3 regions of the Neomoorella thermoacetica genome follow, and region 1 is predicted to be linked to each of the others. Evidence: riboswitches for the same ligand, from Rfam matches in the RefSeq annotation. Region 1 holds a riboswitch; each other region holds the start of a gene.

The links. Region 1 has a riboswitch for cyclic di-GMP ahead of MOTHE_RS07515 (type II secretion system F family protein). Riboswitches for the same ligand answer to the same signal wherever they lie in the genome.
Region 2: another riboswitch for cyclic di-GMP. It lies ahead of MOTHE_RS01570 (ATP-binding protein); the one in region 1 lies ahead of MOTHE_RS07515 (type II secretion system F family protein).
Region 3: another riboswitch for cyclic di-GMP. It lies ahead of MOTHE_RS02290 (stalk domain-containing protein); the one in region 1 lies ahead of MOTHE_RS07515 (type II secretion system F family protein).

Annotation. Positions count from the first base shown of each region.
Region 1 is NZ_CP012369.1:1,488,180-1,497,757, forward strand. Features, by position in the region: gene MOTHE_RS07505 (prepilin peptidase) at 1-115, opposite strand, end outside; gene MOTHE_RS07510 (prepilin-type N-terminal cleavage/methylation domain-containing protein) at 284-799, opposite strand; gene MOTHE_RS07515 (type II secretion system F family protein) at 1,044-2,252, opposite strand; cyclic di-GMP riboswitch class I at 2,313-2,396, opposite strand; gene MOTHE_RS07520 (type IV pilus twitching motility protein PilT) at 2,448-3,467, opposite strand; gene MOTHE_RS07525 (GspE/PulE family protein) at 3,481-5,142, opposite strand; gene aroB (3-dehydroquinate synthase) at 5,148-6,242, opposite strand; gene MOTHE_RS07535 (shikimate kinase) at 6,221-6,742, opposite strand; gene aroC (chorismate synthase) at 6,795-7,946, opposite strand; gene MOTHE_RS07545 (shikimate dehydrogenase) at 7,971-8,858, opposite strand; gene MOTHE_RS07550 (YqeG family HAD IIIA-type phosphatase) at 8,978-9,499, opposite strand; gene MOTHE_RS07555 (endonuclease III domain-containing protein) at 9,575-9,578, opposite strand, start outside.
Region 2 is NZ_CP012369.1:301,248-310,825, forward strand. Features, by position in the region: gene MOTHE_RS01540 (methyl-accepting chemotaxis protein) at 100-1,749, shown strand; gene MOTHE_RS01545 (methyltetrahydrofolate cobalamin methyltransferase) at 1,904-2,665, shown strand; gene istB (IS21-like element helper ATPase IstB) at 2,774-3,532, opposite strand; gene istA (IS21 family transposase) at 3,529-5,016, opposite strand; gene MOTHE_RS01560 (uroporphyrinogen decarboxylase family protein) at 5,283-6,452, shown strand; gene MOTHE_RS13560 (hypothetical protein) at 6,472-6,645, shown strand; gene MOTHE_RS01565 (cobalamin B12-binding domain-containing protein) at 6,690-7,313, shown strand; cyclic di-GMP riboswitch class I at 7,788-7,873, shown strand; gene MOTHE_RS01570 (ATP-binding protein) at 8,042-9,160, shown strand; gene MOTHE_RS01575 (transposase) at 9,212-9,553, shown strand.
Region 3 is NZ_CP012369.1:449,979-459,556, forward strand. Features, by position in the region: gene MOTHE_RS02225 (GerMN domain-containing protein) at 1-545, shown strand, start outside; gene MOTHE_RS02230 (N-acetylmuramoyl-L-alanine amidase) at 715-2,688, shown strand; gene murI (glutamate racemase) at 2,812-3,684, shown strand; gene rph (ribonuclease PH) at 3,706-4,458, shown strand; gene MOTHE_RS02245 (XTP/dITP diphosphatase) at 4,448-5,053, shown strand; tRNA gene MOTHE_RS02250 (tRNA-Gly) at 5,197-5,270, shown strand; tRNA gene MOTHE_RS02255 (tRNA-Arg) at 5,276-5,352, shown strand; tRNA gene MOTHE_RS02260 (tRNA-His) at 5,365-5,441, shown strand; tRNA gene MOTHE_RS02265 (tRNA-Gln) at 5,454-5,529, shown strand; tRNA gene MOTHE_RS02270 (tRNA-Lys) at 5,537-5,612, shown strand; tRNA gene MOTHE_RS02275 (tRNA-Leu) at 5,620-5,704, shown strand; gene MOTHE_RS12685 (hypothetical protein) at 5,675-5,965, shown strand; gene MOTHE_RS02280 (CBS domain-containing protein) at 5,969-6,841, opposite strand; gene MOTHE_RS02285 (hypothetical protein) at 6,841-7,203, opposite strand; cyclic di-GMP riboswitch class I at 7,353-7,440, shown strand; gene MOTHE_RS02290 (stalk domain-containing protein) at 7,524-8,420, shown strand; gene crcB (fluoride efflux transporter CrcB) at 8,975-9,409, shown strand; gene crcB (fluoride efflux transporter CrcB) at 9,409-9,578, shown strand, end outside.

The sequences.
Region 1 (9,578 bases):
AGGTCGGGCAGTGCGAACGGCCCCAGACCACCGTTTCTCCGCGCGGTAAGCGGTATACGACCACGTTGAGGAAACTGCCGATAAAAAGACCCGCCAAGAAAAAAAATACCAGCATGACTTTTTCCTTATTACTCCTGTAGAATTTGCCTGGCTATCCTGTTATCACCCGTTTATAAATATTTAGCCCTGCTTTGCTCCTGTAAACCTTAGCAGCCGGATGGCCTGCTCCCGGTACCGGACGAGTGAGTACCGGGAGCAATTTTAAAAACCGCCATTATCAACATTATTGGGAGTTATTACTTTGGGATGTATCGTCTTTGGAAATTAAAATGGTTATTGTTCCATTTTCCTCTGTCACTATATTACCAAGATCACCCTGTAACTTCTGTAAAGCAGTGTCGGGTACTTTATCAAGTTGCAAGTACCTGGATTTTTGATTTGTGTCGTTTATATAAGTATAACTTCCGCCCCACGGGTTCTTGGTCGGCCAGCGATCAAGGTAGGGTCCGTTCCAAGTATCCGGGGCACCACTCCAATTATTTTTGTCTACAAGGCCAGGATCTCGGCCCTGAGCTGTTGATGAAGGTGGCCAAACTCCCGTATCAGTATACGCGTTCAATACCGCAGCTTTAATCGTCCGGTAATCTGCCTCGGCGGCCGCCACCTTGCTTTTATCGATGGAATTAAAGGCAACGGGGGCGATAATTGCCGCCAGGATGCCGATGATGGCAATAACAACTAACAGCTCGACCAGGGTGAAGCCTCGCTGGTCCCGCGCCTTTTTCAGTCTCTGCCACATAAATCAATCAACCTCCCTGATTTTTTGCCTGCGCTTTTTACTCTCCTGCAGCCAGCTCGCCGGGGAAACCTACAAGTAAATCACCCCCCTCTTACCCGTATCTTTATCCCCGCTCTCAAACGCCGCAGGATGCAGAGCTATCCTGGCACTCCTCGACATGGAACCGCCGGCCAGGGCATTGTCATGAGGGCAGGCTGCTAGAGTAGCCATCGTCAAAATGAGAAAAAAGATACCCCGGCGCCCTCTACTTTATGCCGCCCAGCATCTGAAAGTAGGGCAGAAAGACCGAAATCACGATCAGCCCTACTATGCCACCGAGGCCGACGATGAGGACGGGTTCTATCAGTGAGGCCAGGCGGCTTACGACCGCCTCCACCTCCAGCTCATAAAGGACTGCCACCCGCTCGAGCATAGCGTCCAGGGCTCCCGTTTCCTCGCCCACCGTAATCATTTCCACCATCATGGGAGGGAAGATCCCGCTCGCTTCCAGGGGAGCCGCCAGGCTCTGCCCGTCGCGTACGCTCTCGGCCGCCCGCTCCACCGCTCTGGCCACCACGGCGTTGCCCACGGTGCGCCGCACTACTTCCAGGGCCAGCAAAACGGGCACGCCGCTGTGCAGGAGGGTACCCAGGGTACGGCTGAAGCGGGCTAAAAGTGTCTTCTGATGTACGGGTCCGAAGATCGGCAAACGTAAAAGCAGGTGGTCGACCTGATACCGCCCGTCCGGACCCTGCCGCCAGCGGTAAAACCCGTAACCGGCGCCAGCCAGGAGAAGTACCAGGACAAACCACCAGCGCCGCAGTCCTTCACTCAACCCCAGGATCATCCGCGTCGGCCAGGGCAGGGGAACCTGCAGGCTGTTTAACATCACCTGAAAGGAGGGCAGGACGTAGGTGAGGAGGAAGATAACCGCCCCCACCGCTACCAGGCTCACCACCGCCGGGTAGGTCAGGGCCGATTTGACCTTTTCCTCCACCTCATGCTCCCTTTCCAGGTGCCCGGCCAGGCGCTCCAGGGTCTCGTCCAGGGCGCCTCCCAGTTCACCGGCCTCGACGGTATGGATAACGATAGGGGGATAGACCCGGGGCTGCCGTCCCAGGGCCCGGTAAAAGGCCTCTCCGGACTCCAGGTCCTGGAGGAGCACACCGATGCTTTCACGCAGGGAAGGATTTTCTACCTGCCGCTGTAAAACACGCAGGGCGGACATAATCGGCAGGCCGGCCCCCAGCATAGTCGCCAGTTGACGACAGAAGAGGGCCAGGTCGCGGCGGGATACCGGCCGGCGGAAGAGGCCCCGCCAGTCCAGGGCAGGCTTGACATCTACCGGCCGTAAGGAAGTAATAAAGATCCCCTGCCGCCGCAGTTCCTGGATGGCCACTTCCTGGTTTTCCGCTTCTAGATTCCCGCTAACTGCATTCCCCCTGGCATCCCTTCCCCGGTAGGCAAAGTTCATGCTTCCCCTCCAAACATATAAATAAATAGCCACCGGTAGCAGGGAAAGGCAAAACTCTTCCCCGGCAGCCCGGCGGCCATGACTTGCGTCTGCAGGCCCGTGGCTTTGCGCCCCTGGCTTTCACCAGGTTTGCCCTTAACAAGGATATTTTTCTATTCGCCGCAAACCGCCAGAATCCTCCTTTAGCCGGTGTCCTTAACCAATATTTAAACCTTCCTCAAAAATTACTCCCCGGGTGATCAGTTGCCGCAGCGCCATCTCCATGGTCTGCATCCCGTAGCGGGCTCCGGTCTGCATAGTGGAAACGATTTGATGGGTTTTACCCTCGCGGATGAGATTCTTCACTGCCGGGGTGGCTATCAACACTTCTACAGCCGCCACCCGGCCCTTCCTGTCGGCCCGCGGTAAAAGCTGCTGGGTGATCACCCCTTCCAGGGTGTCGGCAAGCTGGATCCGTACCTGCCCCTGCTGGTGGGGCGGGAAAACGTCAATGATCCGATCCACACTCTGGACGGCACTGCTGGTGTGCAAAGTCGCCAGGACCAGGTGACCTGTTTCGGCAGCCGTAATGGCCGTGGCGATGGTTTCCAGGTCGCGCATCTCCCCGACCAGGATAACGTCGGGGTCCTGACGCAGGGCGGCCCGCAGGGCGCTGGCAAAGGACCTGGTATCAGAACCCACTTCCCGCTGGTTGACTATGCTGCGGCGGTGCTGGTGCAAGTACTCAATGGGGTCTTCCAGGGTGATGATGTGACAGCTCCGCTCCCGGTTGATTTTATCCACCATGGCCGCCAGGGTGGTGGATTTACCGCTGCCCGTCGGCCCCGTCACCAGGATCAGGCCGTGCTGTCTGCCCGCCAGTTCGGCCACCACCGGCGGTAAACCCAGGGACTCCAGGCTGGGTATCTCCCTGGGGATAAGGCGGATGGCCGCCCCGACGCTCCCCCGCTGGTGAAAGACATTGACCCGGAAACGGCTTACACCGGGCAGGGAGTAAGCCAGATCGATTTCACCTTGCTCCTGAAATACCTCCCACTTATCGCCCACTATAGGCCGTACCAGGCGGGCTGTCATCTCCAAATCCAGGGGGTCCCACTGGCGCTGGACCTGGAGTTCGCCGTGCACCCGGAAAACCGGCGGTAGCCCAACAGAGATATGGACGTCGGAGGCACCGGCGGCGGCAGCCGCTACCAGGATTGTTTCGATATCGAGCATCTTGACCCTCCCATTACAAACCTCCCAGGGAAACGCGTAGGACCTCGCTCACCGTAGTGATCCCCTGGCGGGCTTTTTCCAAACCGTCGTCAATCAAAGGAACCATACCGCCGGCCACCGCTGCCTCCTTCAGGGCCGTAGCCGGCGCCTTGGCGGCTACCAGGCGCCGGAGTTCTTCATTCATGACCAGGACCTCCTGGATGGCCGTCCGGTTGGTGTAACCGGTATAATGGCAGTTTTCGCAACCCCGGCCGCGCCAGAGCCGTTCCGCGCCCGGCAACCAGGCCCTTTCCGGAGAGCCCGGCTCCGGCTCGTACATCTCCCGGCAATGGGGACAGATGCGGCGCACCAGGCGCTGGGCCACCACGCCAATAAGGGAGGAATTGACCAGGTAGCCTTCCACTCCCATATCCAGGAGGCGGGTTACGGCGCCGGCGGCGTCATTGGTGTGCAGGGTCGTTAAGACCAGGTGACCGGTAGTCGCCGCCCGGACGGCGATATCGGCCGTCTCCCGGTCGCGAATCTCCCCGACCATAATGATATCCGGGTCCTGACGCAGGATGGAACGCAGCCCTGAAGCAAAGGTCAGGCCGGCCTTGGGGTTAACCCGCACCTGATTGATGCCGGGCAGCAGGTATTCTACCGGATCCTCAATGGTAATGATATTTTTTTCCGGCGAGCTTAAAATGTTAAGAGTAGCATAAAGGGTCGTCGTCTTACCGCTGCCCGTGGGACCGGTAATGAGGAGCATGCCGTAGGAACTGTGGATGAGACTCTCAAAGCGTTCTTTTATGGCCGGCAAAAATCCCAGGTCGTCCAGGGGCAGGAGCATGGCCTCCTGGTCCAGGAGGCGCAGGACGATCTTTTCGCCGTAAACAGTAGGCAGGCTGGAAACCCTGAGGTCGACACTGCGTTTACCCAGGGTAAACTGAAAACGGCCGTCCTGGGGCAAGCGTTTTTCGGCGATGTCCATGCCGGCCATGATCTTGATCCTGGAGATCAGGCTACTTAAAACCCCCAGGGGCAGGCGGGTCAACTCCCGCAGCAGGCCGTCTACCCGCAGGCGCACCCGGACCTCCCCCTCCTGGGGCTCTATATGGATGTCGCTGGCCCGGGTCTGGATGGCCTGCTGGATAAAACTGTTGACCAGGCGCACAGCCGGCGCGCCTTCCGTGCCGCCGGCGCGCCCGCCAGATTCCGCGGCGGCGACGGCTGCCGCTACTTCGCTCATGCTCGTAACGGGTTCCCGTTGCCAGAACCGGCTTAAAGCTGCCTCGATTTCCTTCTCGGCGGCTATAGCCGGCATAATCTCCTTGCCGGTGACCAGGCGCAGGTCGTCCAGGGCCACGAGGTTCAGGGGATCGGCCATGGCCACCAGGAGGCGGTTGCCGTCCAGGCGGATGGGGATGGCCTGGTAGCGCCGGGCCAGGCCTTCCGGCACCAGGCGGACCACCTCCGGATCCAGGTGGTAGTCAGCCAGGACCACCTTGGGGATCCCCAGCTGGAACTCCAGGACCTCCAGCATGCTGGCCTCGGTGATAAATCCCAGGCGGATTAAAACCTTACCCAGGCGCTCCCCGCTGCGTTTCTGTTCCTGCAGGGCCTGTTCCAGCTGGGCCGGGGTAAGCATCCCGGCTTCGATCAACAGGTCCCCCAGTCGTCGTCGACTATCCATATGACTCACCCCTCCGCTGCCGCACCGTTTTCAACCACCGCCGCGATTTCCTCGATACTGACGGGGACAAGACGCACCCGGCCCAGGCTTTCCGGCAGGACCATCCGCAGCTGGCCCTGGCGGATCTTTTTGTCGTGGCCCAGGGCCGCCCGGAAGGTTGCCGGATCGAGGTCCGGCAGGGTCACCGGCAGGCCGGCCCTTGCTAAAAGGCGCACCAGCCGCCCGGTCTCTTCCATAGAAAACATACCCCGCCGGACGGCCAGGCGGGCGGCGGCCACCATACCCATGGCCACCGCCTCACCGTGGCGGTAGGCGGTAAAACCGGTAACGGCCTCAACGGCATGACCGACTGTATGCCCGAAGTTCAGGACGGCCCGCAGGCCGCTTTCCCGCTCGTCCCTGGCCACCACCGCCGCCTTCATGGCGCAGCTACGCAGGACGATGGTTTCCAGGACTTCCTTATCCCCGGCCAGGGCTCCCTCCAGGTGCTCTTCTAAATAAGCAAAAAAGCTGGCGTCGCCGATTACCCCGTACTTGATGACCTCAGCCAGGCCGGCCCGGATCTCCCGCGGCGGCAGGGTGGTCAGGGTATCCAGATCGGCGATAACGGCCAGCGGCTGGTAAAAGGCGCCGATGAGGTTTTTGCCGCCGGGGTGGTTGACGGCCACCTTGCCGCCGACGCTGGAATCCACCTGGGCCAGGAGGGTGGTGGGCACCTGGATGAAAGGAACCCCCCGCAGCCAGGTGGCGGCTATAAACCCGGAGACATCGCCCACCACTCCGCCGCCCAGGGCGATGACGGCGGCCTGGCGCTCGATCCCGGCGGCCAGGGCGGAGTCGTAGAGGCTAGCTGCCACCTGAAGGGTTTTGGCCTCTTCTCCATCGGGTACCAGGGCCAGGTGGGGGTTAAAGCCTCCGGCCTTCAGGCTGGATTCCAGCACAGGCCAGTAGAGCCCGGCCACAGTGGCATTGCTTACCACCAGGCAGGGGGCTGCCAGATTAAGATTACGCAAGATGGAACCTGCCACCGGCAGCAATCCGGAGCCGCAGTGGATTTTATAAGTTCGCTCGCCCAGGTCTACGTTAAGCTCTCCAGCCACGCCTTTAAAGCCTCCTTTATTTCCCGCGCCACGGCGGCCGCCTCCTTACCGTCGGTATCGATATAGATATCAGCGAAGGCATAATAGGGCTCCCGGCGCCGGAGGAGGGCGGCGATGTCCCGTGGTTCCCGCCCCTGGAGTAGGGGACGGCTGTCGTCCAGCCCGGCCCGTTTGAGGGCCGTCTCCGGCCGCACCTGAAGCCAGACGACCTTGTTGCCCTCCCGCAGCAACTTGACGTTGACCCCGCAAAGGACCGCCCCCCCGCCGGTGGCAATAACTGCCTGCCGGGCGGTCGCCACCCGGGCGACGGCTTCTTTTTCTACTTCCCGGAAAAACTCCTCCCCTTCCCGGGCAAAGATCTCTTTTACGGGCAGGCCCAAGCGTTCCTCAACCATGGTATCGGTGTCCAGGAAGCTCCACCCCAGATCCCGGGCCAGGAGCCGGCCGACGGTCGTCTTACCGCTGCCCATAAAACCGATCAGGACGATGTTCCCCGGCATCCTTCCTCACCCCTTCTGTTAGCAAGAAATGTCAATTCAATTGAATTCAGTCTCAAATTTCCTGCAGGTACTGCCGGTAGGCAGCCAGGCGTTCCTGGATGACCGGTAAATAGTTGCCCCCGAATTGTTCCAGTATAGCCCCGGCCAGGACCCAGGCCACCGCTGCCGCGGCTACCACCGCCGCCGCCGGAACGGCGCAGACATCGGAACGCTCGATGCTGGCTGTCGCCGGTTGTTTGGTGACCAAATCGACGCTGGGCAGTGGGTGCATTAGGGTGGGAATGGGTTTCATGGCTGCTCGCAGGACGAGGGTTTCGCCATTGGTCAGGCCGCCTTCCAGGCCGCCGGCCCGGTTGGTAGGATGATAGAAGCCCTGCCCCTTGCGGTAGGCAATGGCGTCGTGGGCCCGGCTCCCCGGCAGGGCAGCCACCCTGAAGCCGGCGCCGATCTCAACTCCTTTGATGGCCGGGATGCTCATGAGCGCCTGGGCCAGGCGGCCGTCCAGGCGCCGGTCCCAGTGGACATGACTGCCCAGGCCGGCAGGAACGCCCCGGGCCAGGACCTCGACTACCCCTCCCAGGGTATCTCCCTGCTGTCGTGCTTCTTCAATGGCCGCCACCATGGCCCGGCCCGCTTCCGGGTCAGCGCAGTAGACCGGTGACTCGACGGCCCGGCAGGCGGCCTCCCAATCCACCTGCTCCCGGACCTCTACGGGCCCGATCCGCACGACGTGGAAGGCCAGTTCAATGGCTAATTCTTTGAGCAGCACTGCCGCCACCGCCCCGGCGGCCACCCTGGCCGCCGTTTCCCGGGCGCTGGCCCGCTCCAGGATATTGCGCAGGTCCGCCTGGTGGTATTTCAATCCTCCCGCCAGGTCGGCATGTCCCGGCCGCGGTCGGGTTACTACCCGGGCGGCCCTGGCTTCCGGTCCCGGGGCCATGATCTCCTGCCAGTTCTCCCAGTCCCGGTTGGCGATGAAGAGGGCTATAGGACTGCCCAGGGTCAGGCCACCGCGCACCCCGGCCAGGATCTCGGCCTGATCCCGTTCAATGGCCATGCGGCCGCCGCGGCCATATCCCCCCTGGCGGCGGGTCAGCCAGGTATTTATGTCTCCATCTGTCAGGGGCACCCCGGCCGGCAGCCCTTCGACAATGACGCTCAGGCCCCGGCCGTGGGATTCCCCGGCAGTCAGATAGCGCAGCATATGTATCCATCCTTTCTCAAGCTTTCACCGGCCGGCAGCAGGCCCGCCTGAACTCGCCCCCATGGCCTCCCGGAGGACCCTGTCCATGACTGCTACCGGGGCTTCGCGGCCCGTCCAGAGAGTAAAGGCCGCGGCCCCCTGGTAGAGGAGCATATCCAGGCCGGAGATCACCCGGCAGCCCCGGCGCCGGGCACCTGCCAGGAATTTGGTTTCCAGGGGGTTGTAAACCAGGTCGTAGACCCATTGTCCGGGCCGGAACCAGTCCGGTGGCAGCGGCGTTTCTTCGACCCGGGGCCACATACCCAGGCTGGTGGTATTGAGTACCAGGTCGGCGGCCTCCACTTCGGACCGCATCCCGGCATCTCCCAGCCGGTAAACTACGGGCGCCGGCAGGCCGGCTCCTGCCAGGGCACCGGCCAGTTCCGTGGCCCGTTCCGGGGTCCGGTTGGCCAGGACCAGGCTCCCACAGCCGGCCGTCGCCAGGGCGAAGGCCACCGCCCTGGCGGCGCCACCTGCACCCAGGATTACTGCCCTCTTCCCGGCCGGGTCAAAACCGGCCTCCTCCAGGGAACGCAAAAAACCGCTGCCGTCGGTGTTGTAGCCTTTCAGGCACCGGTCCTCATTGACGATAGTATTCACGGCCCCGATCCTGGCTGCTACCGGGTCGACTGCATCCAGGTAGGGGATTATCGCTTCCTTATGGGGTACGGTGACGTTGGCCCCGCGGAAACCCAGGGCCTTTAATCCGGCCAGGGCGGCAGCTAAATCACCCGGTTTAACATCAAAGGCCAGGTAGACCAGGTTCTGGCCGCCGGCCGCAAAGGCGGCATTATGCATAAGAGGCGAAAGGGAGTGTTGCACCGGGTGTCCCAGGAGGGCAACCAGCCCGGTGGAAGCTTTAACCTGTATCATCTGCCATCCTACCATCCTTTATTGAAGTTCGCCTCGCACCCGGGTTGTTACTCCCGGGCCGGGGAAGTCCTTATTTTGCCGTGGGGGCACACGCAGGGGTATGGTGCCCCCGGTTATGCCTACGGGCGTTTATCGTAGCCGCTTAAATCGGCAACCGGTAGGTGCCGGGTGAATAACCTCTCCACATGGCGCATCATTCTGGTGCCGATAAACTCGCGGCTGTTGATGGGCATCACCAGCACCGTATATAAGCCCAGGCGGTTGCCCCCCAGGATATCGGTAAAGACCTGGTCGCCAATGACGGCGGTACTGCCGGCCTCTGTCTCCATGACGGCCATGGCCTGGCGAAAGGCCCGGCGCCGGGGCTTTCCCGCCCGGGAAATCCCTGGTATCCCCAGGGCATCAGCCACTTTCTTCACCCGGCCACTGCGATTATTTGAGACCAGGCAGGCCCTGATGCCCTCCTCCTTTAAATCCGCAAACCAGCGGCGTACTCCCCGGTCCAGGGTGGCCCGGCCCCATTCAGTGACTGTATTATCCAGGTCAATAATCAAGCCCCGGATGCCCCTGGCTTTTAAATGGGCCAGGGGTATATCGCACAGGGAACGCACATAGAGATCCGGTTGGAGAAGTCTGATCATTGTTCACCCCAATTACAGGAACTTAAAGGTTATTATACCATAAAAAGCAGGTCACCTGCGCCTGCCGGGTAAAAATCAT
Region 2 (9,578 bases), 1.2 Mb from region 1:
AAGGAAGAAGTGAAGAACTGATCGTTTAAGTTTAGGTGACCGTAAGCCAGAAATGAATTACAAAAAACTTTACGTGATAGACGAAAGGACGTGAGACAAATGGCCCCAAAGTCTCTGGCTCAAAGGTCGCCAGGCAACTGGGGAGGGTTTATGCCATTATTCCCTTACTTACTTGTTATATCCCTTTGTATTATTGTGGTCACTGTAACGCTTGGTTCGGGAACTCTAGTAATGGTGCTTGTTGGAATTCTTTTAAGTAGTACAGGAGCTTTCTTGCTATGGCAGAGATGGATCCACCCGCTTTTGCTTCTTCAGCGGTTCCTCTCCCTTTTGGAAAAAGGTGATCCGGTAGCTGCAGAAAAATTTTTAAAGGCCCAGAAATGGAGCAGGGGCTTTCATGAGATAGCCGGTCGGGTCCTAGAAGCTTTTTTTCGCATGATCGGGAACATGCAGAGGAGTTCGGATGAGCTAAATTATCTCGTCGGGGTGATACAGCGCGAAGCAGAGGCCAATCGTGTAAGTCTTGCTGAGATAGCTCGGACTATGCAAGATATGGCCGGTGGTGCGGATGAGGAAGCCGGGGCTACCCAAAGAGTAGCGGAAAATGTAGAAGCATTGACGGCTTTAGCTAAGGACATAGCCCATCTTTCCTCAGAAGGAGTCAATCTGGTAGGTGAGGCTAAACGACGTGAGGAGAAGGGCAGAGAGGTTCTAAAGGTTCTGCTGGCCAATATGGAACGGGCGGCGGTGTCGATAGAAGAGGCAGCGGAGAAGGTTATGAGGCTGGAGGTGAAAATAGAGAAAGTCAACGAGTTTGTAAGATATGTAACGGAGATAACGGACCAGACGAATCTACTGGCGTTGAACGCGGCGATCGAGGCGGCGCGGGCAGGTGATTCTGGCCGCGGTTTTGCAGTGGTAGCTGGAGAAGTAAGGAAACTAGCCGAACGTTCCGCGCAGGCTGCGCAGAATATAGTACGTATAGCGGAGACGATCCAGGAGGTGGCAAAGGAGGCGGCAAAACAGGTAGAGGAGAATGTAAGGCTAGTAAAAGATAACTTGGAGCAGGGCGAAGAGACAATGCGGGAAATGGAGGAAGTTACAGAGGCCTTTACTCGTGTTGCTGGTGCCATGGAAGAGATATACAGCAACGCCCGTAAACAGGCAGAGCGGGCGCAGAATATAAACCAGGATGCATCCCATATGGCGGCCGTAGCCCAGGAGACGGCAGCGGGAGTAGAAGAGGTAACAGCTTCAGTGGCGCATCAGGAGATGGCCATGGAAACAATGGAGGAAAGCGTTGTCAAGCTATCGGACATGGCTGGACGCTTTGATGAACTTGCAAACCAGTACACGAAAGAAGGATGGGACGAGGCTACGAAAAACAGCCTGATCCAGAACGGGATGCAGATTTTAAAGAGTTTGGCAGAAAATAGCGAGATAAAAAGTATGCAAATAGAAAAATTAAGAAAGCCTTTCGATGAAGCAGTTGCAGGTCTAGATTTCATCAAATACCCCATGGTAGTAGGCCTTGACGGTAACATTATCTACTCTCCTTTGAAATTTAATCAATCTATCAACTGGTCATTTAGACCGTGGTTTCAGGCCGCGATAAAGGGGGAGTCTTACATAGGGAAACCTTATATAACTCAGGCGACTAACAGGTTGGCTGTACCCATTTCATGCCCCATTAAAAATGAAAAAGGGGAAGTTTTAGGGGTGTTAGCAGCAAATATTGCCGAAGATTAGAAGGCCAGCCAGGTTAGTGCCACCTGAAAAACTCAGGGCAAAAGCCTTAACTTCTCAAAAACCGGATAATTATTTTATAAACCAGGAGGAGTTACCGTAAATTCCTCATTTTCCGTAGAAACGCCTGAAACCAAATACATGGAGGGTGCAGGAAATGTTAATCATCGGTGAAAAACTAAATAGCGCGATCCCCAGTGTCCGTCAAATCATTAATGACAAAAACGCCGCGGCCGTGCAGGACCTGGCCCGGAGGCAGGCGGAAGCGGGAGCGGACTACCTGGATCTAAATACCGCCCACTGTGACGAAGTGGCCGATATGGAGTGGCTTGTGCGTACAGTGCAAGAAGTAACCGATGTACCTTTATGCATTGATAGCACAGCAGGGGAGGCAATAAAAAAGGGTCTGGAGACCGTCAAGGGCGATAAGAGCAAGGTGATAATCAACTCCATATCCATGGAAAAAAAGCGTCTGGAAGAAGTATTGCCACTTGTACTCGAATACCAGTGCCCGGTAATCGGCCTGACGGTGGACGACAATGGTATCCCGAAAACGGCTGAAGAAAGGATCAAGATAACTGAGGGACTGATAGAGACCCTGAGCAGGAAGAATTATGATTTGAGCAACCTGTATATCGATCCGCTGGTTCTCCCCCTGGCCGTAAACCACACCAATGCGGTGATGTTTTTCCAGTGCCTGAGGGATATCAAGAGGTTATTTAAAGTGAAGACAGTATCCGGTTTAAGCAACATCTCGTTTAACATGCCGAAGAGGAAGCTCATCAACCGTTACTTCCTGACAATATGTATGGCGAGCGGCATGGACGCGGCCATTCTCGATCCGTTGGATGGAAAAATCATGACCGCAGTCACCACCACCGATTTATTGCTGGGTAACGACCGTTTCGGAAAGTGTTGATTGTCAATAGAATTGACCCACTATGTGCAAATAAAATTGACCCACTGGGGAACAAAAATAATAAGCTGCAAGTCATGCGCTAAAGGGAATGAAGGTGTAGCCTCCGATTTAACGGTCGTTGGCTGCTTTCAGTTTACCCTTGAGCCGGTAGCTAGTGCCGTTAATATAGAAAATGCGGGCATGATGCACAAGCCGGTCAATTATGGCCGCGGCTACCACCTGGTCGGAAAATATCTCCCCCCATTCGTTGAAGTTGTAGTTGCTGGTCAGGATAATACTCCCCTTCTCGTAACGCATGGAGACCAAGCGGAAGAGAAGATTGGCCTGTTCTTTAGTTACAGGCATGTAGCCGAGTTCGTCGATGATTAGAAGGTTTAGCCGGGAGTAACCCAATAGCTTGTCAAGGAGACTGCCGTCTTTGGCGCTCAAAAGTAGTTCTTCCAGTAGTTTCTGAGCCGTAATAAACACTACCCGGTATTTGGCCATGCAGGCCTTGATACCTAAGGCTACTGATAGATGGGTCTTGCCGACCCCGGGCGGCCCCAGGAAGATGATATTCTCCTTTTTCTCCACGAAATCCAGGGAGCTTAAAGAGATAATTTCTTTTTCCCGGATTGAGGGTTGAAAGCTAAAGTCAAATTCCTCCAGGGTTTTGATAAAGGGGAAACGCGCTTTATTGATTTTCGTCTTGACCGTGCCTTCGTTTTTCCTTTTTAACTCCTCTTCGAAGAGAAGGGAGAGGTATTCGGTATAAGAAAGGTTGTTTTGCGAGGCTTTTTCTGTTATCTCCTGGTAATGGGCAAGCATCCCCTTTAGTTTTAAGGCCTGCATCTGGCTTTCCAGGTAAGCGGTTAATTTGTTGCTCATGATACTGCCGCCACCTCGCTCTCCTTTAGGGCATAACAGGAGAGGTCCCGTTTGATTTTACCTGGCGGCATATTGACACTTGCCGGGTCACAGGCACAAGAAAGCGGAGCGATTTCCTTGCGCTCTAAAAGCCTTTTTACGCTGTTTTTGTGATAAGAACCGATTTTCAGGCATTCTTTGATGGCTGCTATGATATCTTCTGGGGTATATATCTCCTGATAGCTTAAGATTTCCGCCAGGTGCCAGTACAGGTTGGCGCCATTTTTATCACGCAGGCCTTCCAGATACCTTTGGCCATCCTCGCCAAAGGCGCTGGTGAACTTCTCCACCAGGGCCGAGCGTAGCTTCAGTTTCTTTTCCTGGTATTGACGGTTGATGGTTTCGTGTTCGGGGTGAAGGGGACGGGCGGTTTGTTTTTTAAGGTCAAGGTCAAACTCCGCTAAAAGCGCACCTTCCTCGTCATATACCTTTAAGCGCCGGCCGTAGATGTTTTCGACCCACACCCTCCTTAAGCAGTAGCGCATGGGTACGGGGTAGAGATTGCCGTCATGGGATATATAGCCGTCATTGCTCACCTTCCGGGGTTCTTTATGGTGTAATAAGGCCGGTTCGACAGCCGGTATTTTAACAAGGCACCCTTTTTCCTCGGCAAACATTTCTTCCGGCGGCCGGCCTAAGGTGCTGTGGGGCCTTTTGTTGTAGGCTTCCTGGAACTCGGAAAGCTTTACAGCGAATTCGTTTAAGTTCCCCACCTCCAGGCCCCGCAGCAGGTGTTCCTGGACATAGTAAAAGGGGCGTTCTACCTTTCCCTTGGTCCGGGCACGGTAGTTGGCGCAAGGACAGGGCTCAATGCCATACAGCCCGCAGAATTTTAAAAACTCGTCATTATACCGGACAATACCGTCCTTCTGGTGGGTGATAACCATTTGCTTGCCGTTGTCTATCACCAACTCCGGGGCATAACCGCCGAAGAAGTCAATGGCTTCAATCAGAACCCGGATCACATCGGCGGTGGTGATGCTTAAAGAGAAGGTGTAGAATTTCATCCGGCTGTAGGATAAGACCACTTCGTGGAGATATATTTTCACGAGCTTCCCGTCAACTGGTAGCGTCCACACCTTCCAATCGTACTGCATCTGTTTACCTGGGCCTGTTTCCACCCGGGTGGTGGCTAATTTAGCGGTCCTGTCATCTTCCTTGATGGCCCTAAGATAACGGTGGACGCTGGCCAGGGAGCCTTGATAGCCCTTATCTTTCAGTTCTTTGTAAATCCTTGTGCCGATATATCCTTTGGCAAGCATAACCTTTATTTCTTCCAGAAACTTGTCCAGTTCTTTGGTATACTCCCTGGCTTTAAACTGGGGAGGGCCGGCTTCTTTAAGGTACTTCCTGACGGTATTCCTGGACACCCCAACATCCCTTGCTATTTGCCTGATGCCGACCCCTTGAGCGTGCAGTGCCTTGATGCGCTGCCATTTGTACATGCTGACCACCTCTTTTTCCTCCCCCTCTCAGGGGAGATTTTATCACAAGGTGGGTCAGTTTTATTTGACGATCCTGGGTCAATTCTATTTTACGATCTACAGGAAAGAACTTTTTAAAGGCATATCGTAAAGATTTGTTAGCGGATTAAAGTAATAAGAAGTTAAAGGGTGAGGTAATACGGTTAGGTAAGAAGAAAAGAAAAAAGGACCGGAGGAGCACTCCATGAGGTGGACGTCATATAAGCAAGGAGAGGGAATGAGAGAGTATGAGTAAGGAAAAGCTTTATCAGGAGAGACTGCAGCGTTACATCACAGCCATGGAATGTGGCAAACCGGATAAAGTTCCTATAGCTTTCTCAGTTGGTGAATGGGCTGTCAAGTACACCGGCAGTACTCTTGAAGAAGTATATTACAACCTTGACAAATCAATTGAAATAACTTGTGAAGTAGTACAGGACCTCGATTTTGACATTTTCGGAGGTGGTCCCACCTTATGGTGGCCACCAATGTTCGATGCCATGGGTTCGAAATTGTATAAGTTCCCGGGTATTCATTTAGAGGAGAACTCGCAATTCCAGTATATGGAAGAAGAGTACATGAAACCGGAAGACTATGATGATTTTATTGCCAATCCTACTGAATGGCTGGCAACTAAATATTTGCCTCGTATTAGTGAGGAGTTTGCCAGGCCAGGCTCATACCGAGCCACGGTAGCGCTAATTAAAAGCGCGGCTGCTTATGCCATAGCCAGCAATGTCATGGCTAAAGGGTGGGAAAAGTGGACGAAGGAACACGGCGTAGTACCTTCTACGAGCGGGTTTACCAAGGCGCCTTTCGATACCCTGGGTGACACTCTGCGGGGTATGAAAGGGATTTTGCTTGACATCCGCCGTCGACCCGAGAAAGTCCTGGCCGCGTGCGAAGCGATTATACCACATAATATAGCCTATGCCATGATTGGGGCTCGTGGAGATACCACTTTACCTTGTAAGGCAACCCTTCATCGAGGTGCCTACCCGTTCCTGAGCATGGAACATTGGGAAAAATTCTACTGGCCGTCTTTGAAGGCAGTTATCGAAGGTCTCTGGGCGCAAGGAAAGAGGATGTACTTCTTTGCTGAAGGAAATTGGACCCCGTATCTTGAGAAGATAGCTGAACTGCCGGATAAAAGTATTGTATTCATCATAGATACAACTGATGCCAAAAAAGCGAAAGAAATTCTCGGCGGTAAGTTCTGCCTGTGGGGTGGCGTTCCCACTACGCTTCTGACTTACGGCACGCCGGCACAAGTGAAGGATTGTGTGAAGCAGGCTATTGATGAACTGGCCTGTGACGGGGGCTTTGTCCTTGCACCTGGCGGAGCTGTTATGAGTGATGCCAAGCGGGAAAATATTTTTGCAATGATTGAAGCAGGACGAGAGTACGGCGTTTATTAACAAAGGGAAGGGGAAGTCAATGGCTGAAAATAAGGAGAAAACATTTGTTCCGGAAGCCGGTACTTGCGTGCCGTGGAAGGTTAAGAGGGAAGAGCTGGGGGAAATCCCCGGCAATGAGGAGATTGTAAAAAAAGAGTGGGAGAAACTCGAGGCCTTTGCCTACGCCTTTATCTGGTTCTGGGTACAGCGGTAGCCCGCAGAGATATTTAATTCTCTAGAATTAGGAGTGAGGTCTTTATGCTGACAGACACTTTATCAAAGGCAATGGCAGAACTAGAAGAAGAACAGGTACTCGCGCAGGTAAAAGAACGCCTGGGAGGGGGAGTCGCGCCCCTGGAGATTGTCAAAACCCTCCAGGAAGGCATGGTAGAAGTAGGCAACCGGTTTCAGTCGGGCGAGTATTTTCTGAGCGAATTAATAATGGCAGGCGAGATAATGAAGGGCGCCATGGATATTTTAGAACCACACCTGGGGGGAGAAAGTGGAGAACACAAAGGAACCATAGTGATCGGCACAGTGAAGGGAGATATCCACGACCTGGGCAAGAATATAGTCATCATGCTGTTAAAAGGGGCGGGGTATAAAGTAGTCGACCTGGGGGTGGATGTACCGAAAGAGAGGTTTGTTGAAGCCCTGCAGGAAACGAAGGCGCCCCTGGTAGGCATGAGCGTGCTCTTAACCAGTTGCCAGGAGGCGATGAAAGAAACCATCGAAGCGATCCGGGGTGCAGGTCTGGACACCAGGGTGGTTATTGGAGGCAACTATATAGACGAAACCGTGAAGAATTATGTAGGAGCGGACTATTATGCCACCACGGCTACCGATGGAGTAAAGGTGGCGGCGGAAGTGTTCGGAGCATAGTGTTAATGCACGGAAGGTTGGCAACGATAAGGAATGGGGCCTGAAAAATGGCCCCTATTCTTTATTCATGCCATTGGTTTACCCCGGGTTTTACTTTTACTTTGGTAATGTCTTTTTGTATAAAGAAGGAATCCCATAATGCGTGTCGAAATTTATTTTATCTAGTCTAGTAATTCTTGGTCAGAGGAGTACACTAGCAATGTCAAAGAAATTACAGATAAGCAATTACCAAAAGAACCATATTAACCCAACGGGGGGGTAATTTATGTAGTAAATGTAAAAAGATGGAAGCAATTTGGCTACCACTTATTGTTCTTTCCATAAACAATAATCCTACCTTATTTAACCCCTATTAAAACTTCTTCTCGCAAAGAACCCTTTCTGGTTTTGTTTCCCATAAAAAGGCTAAAAGAGCGATAAAAAACTAATTCTCCACCCCCTAGACTAAAAAATTTGCAAATCAGTAGAAGGCTTTAGTGTAAAAGGCAAACCACCTGAAAGGGTGGGACGCAAAGCCATGGGTCTACAGCCGTTACCGGTATGACTGCCAGGCTGCCGCTAGTAAAGTCTTGATTGATAGGTTTTTATAAAGGCAGCCTGGTTATGTTAAATGGCTGCCTTTTCTATTTTTATTCAGCCTCCGGGGGTTGACTGGCTTTTGGAGGTGATTGTTCTTTGAAAGCCCAGGGTTCCTAGCCTTAACACCGGCTTAAAGGGGGTGTTCTAGTATGCAACAATGTCGTCAGTGTAACCAGAAGACCCCGGAACGTTCTTGCCCTGATTGCGATTACTTTATGACCCCGGGCTCTTTGCGCCGGAAGCCCCCGTCACCTATAGGAATAAATCTGGTTGCAGCTGACGGGAGGCGTTATGACGGCCGTATCCTGGTCTTAAATATGATGGAGTTGGGATTAGAAACAGATGCCCCGGTACCCGGGAAATATCGTATTCACCTTCATCAGAACCTCAGCCTGGATGTGGCCGGGGTACCCACCAGAGGGAAGGGGAATATTCGCCTTTTTGATATCCTGACTGTTTACCGGGATCAGGAAACAGCTACCCGCCTTAGCAGTGACGAGTACGCTTTATTAACCGGAAGTACGGGGGACTTTATTGAACAAGTATCCCAGCTGGTCCCCGTCCACCTGCAGAAACTGGTAAAAGAGCGGTTACTTGCCGAAATCCAGAACTCTGAGATTTTGAAGGCTATGCAGATCGGCAGCGTGTTGCGCTATGAAAGGGGACGATTTCGCCATTTAGGGGGCCAGGCTGATCTAGAATTACCCCCGGAGGAAATAGAAAAATTGATACATAAGGCAATTCGCCAGGGTACCCACTGCCGGGAGCTCATTGTAAGTAGTGACGGGAAAAGGGTTTTTGACCTGCATGGGATCCCCCTGGATCCTTACTCCGGGGGCTTGCTGGCCTTCGATATTACGGAGATTATCCATAAAGAAAGGCAGATGCGCCGGCAGGAGATGCTTGCTTACCAGGAAGCCATTGCTGCTGTTACCAATGGCCGGTTGAGGCTCTCGACCCGGGCGGAGATTGCTTCATTACTTTCCCAGGGACATGAGCTGGCCAAGGGTGAAGTTCAGAAGGCTGCCGATGTTGCCCTGGCGCGGAGCAAGTTGCGCAGTATATTACCAGAGGTTTTTCGTGGTCGCCAGCACGGTATCTGCCTGGGCTTGACCGAAGCCTTAACTAATGCCTTAAAACACGCTGGCGGGGGTGAATGGGTAGCCAGGCAGGACGATGAAGTCCTGCGCGTAATTGTCCAGGACCACGGCCAGGGAATAAAACTAAAGGATCTACCCAAGGCAACCCCTCTTAAGCCCCGAAATTAGATTGGACAATCTTCCAAATTCATGAGACTATAAGGTCAGGAGGTTGTTCAAGTGGAACGTCGGAAATTTACCCTAGAGTTCAAGCGCCAGGTCGTCGAACAGGCCATCGCTGCCGGAAATAATTCCGTCGTTGCTCGGAAGTATGATATCCGGCCGAATATTGTCAGCCGATGGGTTCGTCAGTACAAAGCCGGCCAACCCATGCAAGGCAGTAGCCCAAAGGGAAACGCCACCCACGTTACTCAGCAGGAACACGCCCGACTCGTTGCAGAGAACCGTGAGTTAGACAAACAGAATACCCATCTAAAGCAACTTCTGGGCGAAAAAGACCTTGAAATTGCTATATTGCGTGACCTATTAAAAAAAGCCAACCCTCACTTGCAGATAAAGTAGCCATTGCGCACAAGTGGATCACAGC
Region 3 (9,578 bases), 1.0 Mb from region 1:
TCAGCGGCTGTGGCCTCACGGACAGGTTGAGGGGCGATACCCAGCCACAGGTCAAGGTCCAGGTTCCTCCTCCTGAAGCAAGTGTTCCGACGCCGGCGCCTGAGAACAAGGTCGGGGAACCGGCCAAAACGACCCAGGTAGTCCTTTATTTCAGCGATTCCAGCGGCAACTATTTGGTGGCGGAAAAACGTAGTATTCCGGCCGTCGAAGGGATCGCCCGGGCCACCATCGAAGAGCTGATCAAGGGTCCCGCTCCCGATTCCAAACTACTGCCGACCATTCCCAAGGGAACGGTATTGAAGGATATCAATATCCGCCCCGACGGCCTGGCCAGGGTTGACTTTAGCAAGGAATTGGTGGCCAACCATAGCGGCGGCTCCCTTGGGGAGAGCCTGACTGTTTATTCCATTGTCAATACCCTGACCCAATTTCCCACGATTAAACAGGTCCAGTTCCTGGTAGACGGTCAGTACGTCCAGACTATTGCCGGCCATGTCGATGTTTCGGCTGCCATGAGTCGCAACGAGAGCTTGATCAAAAAATAGGAACCTTTATTTATACAGTTGGTATTTATACACCTGGTTCGCAAAGAGGGTCGCTTGAGGCGCCCCTTTGTTTTTTCGACAAAAATTCGCAGGTGGGAAGGAAAGCCACTTCCGGTAGCGAATAGTATAACCGGAAGTCGTAAAAGGGTGAAAGGAGAAAGGAAGGGTGATGGTTAGACGCCTGACAAATGGCCGGTGGGGCCTGACGCTGCTGATACTGGCGTTGATGTACATAATTGCGCTGGGGCTGATGGCCCGGCCGGCTGCAGCTGACCCCGGGATTACTCTAGTCTTGAACGGCAGCAGGGTTAACCCCTCGGTTCCAGCCTACACCGACAGCAACGGTCGTACCATGGTACCTGTGCGTTTTGTCATGGAACACATGGGGGGCAGGGTGGAGTGGCTGGATGCCGAGCAGGGGATAGTAGTCAGCCGGGGAGCGACAACTTTAAAAATGTGGATTGGCAAACGCCAGGCCCAGGTCAACGGCCAGGCTATTGACCTGGATACAGTACCTGTCCTCCAGGATGGCACCAGCATGGTACCGGTGCGTTTTGTCGCCCAGGCTTTCGGCGGGAAGGTTGAATGGGATGATGCCTCCCGGACAGTTAGCATCTGGCTGGGTACGGCGTCGCCCGCCGGCCAGGTGCGGATAACCGGCAGTTATGTCAATGTCCGGACCGGGCCGGGGACTTCCTATGGGGTAATTGATGTCCTGCCCAGGGACACGCTGGTGCAATTGTTGGCTACAGGCGATGGATGGTACCAGGTGCAGTTGCCGGATGGACGCCAGGGTTGGGTTTCGGCCAGTTATTCCGAAGTGCTCCAGGGCAACAACCAACCCCAGGATACCAATCCTCCCGGCAATAATCAGCCCGGGAACGGGCAGTCGCCAGGCAACAACCCGTCACCTGGCAATAATCAGCCGGGGAATGAAGAACCACCGTCCGGACAACCCTTGGGCACAGCGATAATCGGTAACAAGCCGGTGGCCATTTTAGCCGGACCTAACCCGGTGGAAAAACAAGTCGGTATGGCACCGGCCGGCAGCCGGTTACCCATCTGGCAACAGCAGGGTGACTGGTGGTTGGTGGAGCTGGATAATGGCCTGCGGGGCTGGCTGGCCAGTTCCCTGGCAACCTTTTCACCCGAAAAACCGGGCCAGGATAATGGCGGGTCCGAAACGGGTAACGGTGGGACGGCACCTGGTGAAGGTAATCAGGGAGTGGGCAACAGTGATAGCAACAGCCTCAAGATAACCGGCGTCACGGTAAATCCCGGGCCCGATTGGATTGAAGTAACGGTACAGGGTACCCGGCCCTTTACCTTTAAAAGCTCCCGTTGGGCCGACCACCTGATTTTCGATATACCAGGAGCCACCCTGGCGGTAGCACCGGGGCAGGACAAGGTGGAAGTGAACCGGCAGCCGCTGGCCCGGGTGCGCCTGGGACAGTATGATGCCAACACCGTGCGAGTGGTATGCGATCTTAATGGGGCAGCCAATTTTACCACAACGACAGCCGGATCTACTATAACCATCAGGCTGCAAAAACCCTCTGTCCGGGGGGCTAAAATTGTCATTGATCCCGGCCATGGTACCGACCCGCAAGGTTCTGACCCCGGGGCTATCGGTCCCAGCGGCGTTCAGGAGAAGGACGTCAACCTGGCCATCTCCCGGAAATTGGCGGAACTCTTGCGCGCCGCCGGGGCGACGGTTTATATGACCCGTGATGGGGAAACAACTCCGTATACCCTATCCGGTAGGGCCTATTACGCCAACGAAGTCGGCGCCGACCTTTTCATCTGCATTCACTCCAACGCGTCCCTGAGCCCTTCAGCCTCGGGTACATCAACCTATTTCTATGCACCGCCGGGGACGGCCCTGGGAGAACAGCGGGATGCACGCCAGCGCCTGGCCACCCTTATCCAGAGGGATCTGGTAGCTGCTATCGGCCGGCGCGACCTGGGGGTTAAAGAGGCCAATTTCGCAGTCCTGCGCAATACCAAAATGCCCTCGGTGCTTGTAGAGACGGCCTTTATCTCGAATCCTACGGAGGAGCAGCTCCTGGCCAGTCCTGATTTCCAGGCCCTGGTGGCCCAGGGGATCTTTAACGGCATCAGTGACTACCTCTCCGGCCAGTAGGCTGGTGAATAAAGGGGCGGGGGTCTGCAAATTGCTTGCAGGCCCTCGCCTTCTCTGTTACAATGGGAAGGCAGGAAATAGACATTACCAGCTTAATTTCCAGCATATAATATTCAGTACTTGGTGTTTAGAAAGAAGAAGCACCTCGATAAGGAGTTGAAGGCGGTGTTTCCCGTCCAACCGGTAGGGGTTTTTGATTCCGGAGTCGGCGGCTTGACAGTAGCCCGGGAGATTACCCGGCAACTGCCTGCCGAGACGATAATTTATTTCGGCGATACGGCCCACGTACCTTACGGTTCGCGGCCGGTAGACGAGTTAATCCATTTTGCCGATACTATAGTCGGCTTTTTAATTGCCCGGGGGGCAAAGGCCATTGTTGACGCCTGCAATACTACTTCAGCCGTGGCCCTGCCTTACTTGCAACAGAAGTACTCTATCCCCATCATCGGGGTCATTGAGCCCGGCGTCGAAGCCGCCCTGCAGGCGACTAAAAACGGGCGGATCGGCGTTATAGCCACGGAAGCTACCATCGCCAGCGACGCCCACAGGCGAGCCCTGCTGAGCCGGGGAAAGGAGGTCCAGGTCTTTACCCGGGCCTGTCCCCCCTTCGTACCCCTGGTGGAAGCCGGTATAGTTGCCGGTCCCCGGGTCGAAGGGGTGGTGGCCGAATGCCTGGAATCCCTTTTGCAAGCCGGTATTGATACCCTGATCCTGGGCTGTACCCATTACCCTTTTCTGGCGCCGGTCATCCAGGACCTGGCCGGTCCCGGAGTTACTCTGGTAGACCCGGCGGCGGCCACGGTACGGGAGCTGAAATCTGTCCTGGCAGCCGGCGGTGGCCTGCGGGGACCCCACGGTTCCCGGGCCCATGAATTCTATGTCAGCGGCGACCCACGTTCATTTAACGAAGTGGGTTTTAAACTGATCGGATGGCTGGAACTGGCCAGAACCAGGAAACTTGCCTTAGACTTTAGGGAAAAAGGTACCCCCGGGTAAGAACGAAGGAGGCCTGGAGCTTTGCTACGAGCAAATGGTCGCGGTTTGCGGGAATTGCGCCCGGTGACCATTGAACGCCATTATCTCAAATATGCCGAGGGTTCGGCCTTAATCACCGTAGGTGACACCCGGGTGATCTGCAGTGCAACGGTGGAAGAAAAGGTTCCTCCTTTTTTAAAAAACACCGGCAAGGGCTGGATTACGGCGGAGTATTCCCTGCTGCCCCGGTCCACCAAGGAGCGGACCATACGCGAAGTCACCCGTGGCAGGCTCACGGGCCGGACCCAGGAGATCCAACGGCTAATAGGACGGTCGTTACGCAGCGTGGTCGACATGTCCCTCCTCGGGGAGAGGACCATCTGGCTGGACTGCGATGTCCTTCAGGCTGACGGCGGTACGCGCACAGCCGCCATTACCGGTAGTTTCGTGGCCCTGGCTGAAGCTTTGGCCGGCCTGGTGGCGGCCGGGGGAGTGCCGGCCATGCCCCTTAAGGATTTCCTGGCGGCAGTCAGCGTCGGCCTGGTGGACGACGAGCTTATCCTGGACCTGGATTTCCAGGAGGACTCCCACGCCGGGGTGGACATGAATGTCGTCATGACTGGTTCCGGCCAGCTGGTGGAGGTCCAGGGAACGGCCGAAGGCCGACCCTTTACCCGGGAACAGCTCACAGCCATGCTGGATCTGGCCGGAGAAGGTATAGAGAGCCTGATTGCCATCCAAAAGCAGGTTCTTGGTGATATTGCCAGCCGGGTGGGGACAGGCAATGATAAATAAACTGGTTTTAGCTACCAAAAATGCGGGTAAAGCCAGGGAGTTCCGGGAGCTTTTGCAGGACCTGGGGGTGGAAATCGAGACCTTGCTCGATTTCCCCGGGTTCAACCTGCCGCCAGAGACAGGCAGCACCTTTGTCGACAATGCCCTTTTCAAAGCCCGGCTGACCGCCAGCATGACTGGCTTACCGGCCCTGGGCGACGATTCCGGCCTGGAAGTTGACTTTTTAGAGGGTGCGCCGGGAGTTTATTCGGCCCGTTTTGCCGGTGAACCCACCGATGACCGGCGCAACAACGCCAAATTACTCCAACTCATGGAGGGAGTGCCCTGGGAGAGAAGGACGGCTCGCTTCCGTTGTGTGCTGGCCCTGGTTACTGAGGATGGCGATACCCACCTGGCAGAGGGCACCCTGGAAGGGCTGATTGCAACGGAACCCCGGGGCCACCAGGGATTCGGCTATGACCCCCTGTTTTACTTGCCAGAGTATGACCTGACCCTGGCCGAGCTGGGGGGTGAGGTTAAAAATAAATTGAGCCATCGTGCCCGGGCTGTAAAGAAGATGTGGCCTATCTTGAGGCGGCTCTGGCCGGCAAAATAGCCTCCATGCCGGCCTGCCGCCAGCAAAAAGGGTCTTGCCAGGAGCAGGCCGGTCAATTATAATAAATAATGCTTTTTTCATGGTGGTTCAGCAAAAATTATTTTTGACGGGGAAACGTTTTTGTGGTAAAATAGAATTTGCCTGCGGGTGTAGCTCAATGGTAGAGCTCCAGCCTTCCAAGCTGGCTACGTGGGTTCGATTCCCATCACCCGCTCCAAACAGGCGCCTGTAGCTCAGCTGGATAGAGCAGCGGCCTTCTAAGCCCCGTGCCGCAGGTTCGAATCCTGCCAGGCGCGCCAGAAAAAGACATGGTGGGTGTAGCTCAGTTGGTTAGAGCACCAGGTTGTGGCCCTGGGGGTCGTGGGTTCGAGTCCCATCTCCCACCCCATTTTATTTATATTGGGGCGTAGCCAAGCGGTAAGGCAACGGACTTTGGATCCGTCATTCCGCTGGTTCGAATCCAGCCGCCCCAGCCAATAGCGTGAGCCATTAGCTCAGCAGGTAGAGCACCTGACTTTTAATCAGGGTGTCCGGGGTTCGACTCCCCGATGGCTCACCATTTTTTTGCGGGCGTGGCGGAATGGCAGACGCGCCAGACTTAGGATCTGGTGGGGTTAACCCGTGGAGGTTCAAGTCCTCTCGCCCGCACCAAATATAGATATTTCAAGGTTTTCCGGGTTTGAAGCCCGGATTTTTTTGCTGTATCACTGGAAAGGGAAAAGGAGGGGCGCTCAAAAGAATCGGCCGGCAGCGAAGAGCGGAACGCGGCTATGGAAAAAATCGCCGCTTTCGGCTGGCGGGGTGACCATCCTGGTGCAAGAATTGCAGCCGATTGCCGCGCGGGTTAAATATAGAATTTTTAGCCTAATCCGGCTAACTGCCGCATTTTTCATGAAGGGATGGACATGGTAGGCGCTACATGCATGCTGTTTCTTTAAATTCAACGGCCTCAACTACTACTACCGGTTTTTTCAGTCTTTTGGCTTTGGTTGAAGCCAGGCTGGCCATATTGACCAGGTTTTTGACGATATAGCTGCTGTCTTTACCACATTCGCGTATTTTTGAGCGACGGCCTCCGGCTACGCCAGCAGAGATGGTGACCTTTATTTTACCGGGCCAATTTTCGTTGGCGAAGGCCGTGACAATTTGCCGGGCTAATTTTTCTGCTGCAGCCAGGGACCTGGTGGTAACAATAGCAAATTCATCGCCGGCATAGCGGCACAGGGTATCCTCATTCATGTTAATTAAATTTTTTAAGATTATAGTGGCCTGGCGCAGGACATTGTCACCATAAATATGGCCGTATTCTTTATTAATACCCCCAAAGTTATCCAAATCCAGAAAGATTATTGCTATCTCCTGGCCTCGTCTTAATAACTCCAGGGCTTTTTCATAAAAGATTTCGGCTTTGTTTAAACCCGTAAGGCTATCGGTATATTTGCCCAATTCCAGCATGATCTGGGCGTAGGTAATTATACCAACAATGTTGCTTTCCGAGGTAACTACCAGACGCTCAATCTTATTCTTGACCATTAATTTTTGTGCTTCTGTCAGGGAAGCTGTTGGTGATATGGTGATCACTTTTCTCGTCATGGCATCGGCAACCAGCCGGTTTGGGTGAAACCTCCTGACATCCCTGGAAGTGATAATGCCTACCAGTTTTCCCTCTTCTACTACCGGGAGGCTGCCTATACCATAGCGTTCTATAATAGCGGCCGCCCGACCGACGCTTGCTAACGGGTCAATTGTATAAAGCTTCTCGCTTATAAGGCTTTTTACCGTGGGCACTACAAATCCACCGTCCTGCTGACCTGGATGGTAATATTTATCTGGGCCTTAAGCACCATTTTATCGTCGGCGATGCGGTTACTTTCTTCGATTACTACTGGGAGAAGCTTTTCTTTAGGGAGAAGCCTTAATAAAGATTTTTTTACTACTACGGCTTCGAAAGTCTCATGGTTTAGGCGTACTATCTCATATTGTTCCGGCGAAACTGCATCTACCATACGCCTTACGGCTTCGGGACCGATAGGTGCTTTTTTACCAACGAACAAGATGTCCTGCATGGGGGGGATTTCAAATTCAGATAATTTTATGTTTACATCGGCTTTACGTAGCGGTTCTCGCGAGGAGGAAGTTTCCTGGGCCATAAAAAGCGGTCCTCCTTTCTTGCCTAAACACACATCATTTATTATACCCTTTTTTACTAAATTTGCCCATGGGGTTTGATATTAATTTTTCAAAGTCAACCACCCTGACAGTTAAAAAATAGTTAAAAGTGACGATAAATATTTGTGAAAACCGCTAAAGGCGAACCTGACCGAAAGGCGGGGGCGCAAAGCCACGGGCCTAAAGCCTCAACAGGCCATGGCAGCCGGGTTGCCGGATAAGCCAATTTGAATATTGCTGGCAATTAGGGGCAACTACGGTTTTTGCGGGTTGTCTTAAAATTTTATAGGGGGTATGCAGGATGAAGTACAAAAAATTAATCAGTATGCTGGCCATAGCGAGCCTGCTTCTGCCGGCGGGGATGGCTTATGCCCGCCCGGGCAATGGTAACAGTGACCATGGGGCCGGTAAGTATGTAATGGCGTCGGGAACGGGGAATAATCATGAAGAAGATAGTCAATTAGGAGATGAATTGAAAGATCAAGAAAGGGGAGAACAAGGAGAAGCAAACATTGAAGAAGAAAATGGATTAAACGAACAGGAACGGGAAGCCAAGGGAGAATCCCAGGAAAATGATTCTCACCATTCTGAGCAACAGTTGAAAAAAGAGGTGCGGCAAAGGGAAGAAATCCAGGTACGTGAAGAAGCCCAACACGCTGGATTGGAAAAATTCCAGGGCCGAATCCGGGTTAAAAATAAAGAAATTAATTTTGATGTGCCGCCAGTGATTAAAGCCGGCCGCACCCTGATCCCTGTCAGAGCGGTTACGGAAGGTCTGGGCGCAACTGTTAACTGGGATGAGGCAACAAATGCCGTGACTATAGCCAAAAATGGAGTTACGGTAGTACTTATCCCCGGCAGCGCGGAAGTAACCGTTAATGGCACAAAAATAAATTTGGATGTGCCAGCTCTATTAATCAGCAACCGTACTTTTGTGCCCTTGAGGTTCTTGAGTGAAGTATTTAAAGAAAAAGTAAATTATAATGACGCCACTGGCGACATTGATGTTGAAGAAGGCGAGGGAGAGGCGACCTCCACGACTCCGGCAACGTCACCGAGCACCAGCCCGACTGCTACAGAAGTTCCAGCAGGTACGGACACTGTGTCCACAGCCGGCAACACAGCCAGCACTACCACGACCTCTCCTCCTTCCATCCCTGCGCCAACTACAACTACCTCCTCAATACCTGCCGCTTAAGTGGTAACCAAAACCCTGCTCTAAAAAGCAGGGTTTTTTACCGAAGATAGGCTAGCCGCGGCCCACACACCCACCGGGGCAGGCTATGATTTCTACATAAAGTTAAATTGCTTGCCGGTGTAAAATTAATTTAATTTTAAAGGTGGCTTAATACGTTTATAACGACCGCGTGCTATCATAAACCTTGAGCAAAGCCCTCTGACCTCCTTTAAAATATATACCCTACCACACCCGGATATATCCGGGATTTTTTTTACAGGGATAAATAGAGACATTGGCGCAGCTGTTGAGGTTACGGAGGAAACGGCGGCCATGATTGATGAGCAGGCAGGTATCGGTCGGGCGGCCCGGGAGTTTTTTGTCGCTATAGCGACGGCGGTAGGTGATATACGGCAGGAAAATGGCCGCCAGTGTGGAATAGAATCACTCTAGCAAAAGGTTAATACCCAAGGGATGGGGTTCCCTTTAAATCTGCGCTGGTGCAGTGATGACCCCTACGCGGGGGGGTAAAGTTTCCCCGGGGTAGGGGTTTATTTTTTGCCGCCATGGGAGGAATGATATTCACCATGCTCTACCTTTACCTTGCCGTAGGAGGATTTTGTGGCGCTGTCGGCCGTTATTTCCTGGCTAGTTTTATCAACCGTCTCTGGCCAGGTTCCTTTCCCCTGGCTACCTGGATCATTAACCTGGGCGGTTGCCTGGCCATGGGCTTTATCCTGACCTATACCCTGGAACGACTGGTCATGGGCCCGGAATTGCGCCTGGGGCTTACTACAGGGATGCTCGGTGCCTTCACCACCTTTTCCACCTTCAGTGTGGAAACCCTCCACCTGCTCCAGGGAGAAAAAATTCCCCTGGCCCTCCTTTACCTCTTCGCTTCCCTGGCCGGGGGACTTATCTGTATGCAAACCGGTATTTTTTTAGCGCGCCTGCCCTTATCTTCAAAAGCATTGAGTAGTATAATAACCAGGGAGGATGGGGAGGAGTAATGGCCTGGCTCTATGTAGGCTGTGGCGGGATTGCCGGGACCCTGGCCCGTTTCCTGCTAAGTCGCTGGCTGGGAAATCGCGTCCGGGGTACCTGGCCCCTGGGTACCCTGTTCGTCAACTTAAGCGGAGCCTTTCTGCTAGGCCTGCTCCTGGCCCTGCCCCAGGGAAG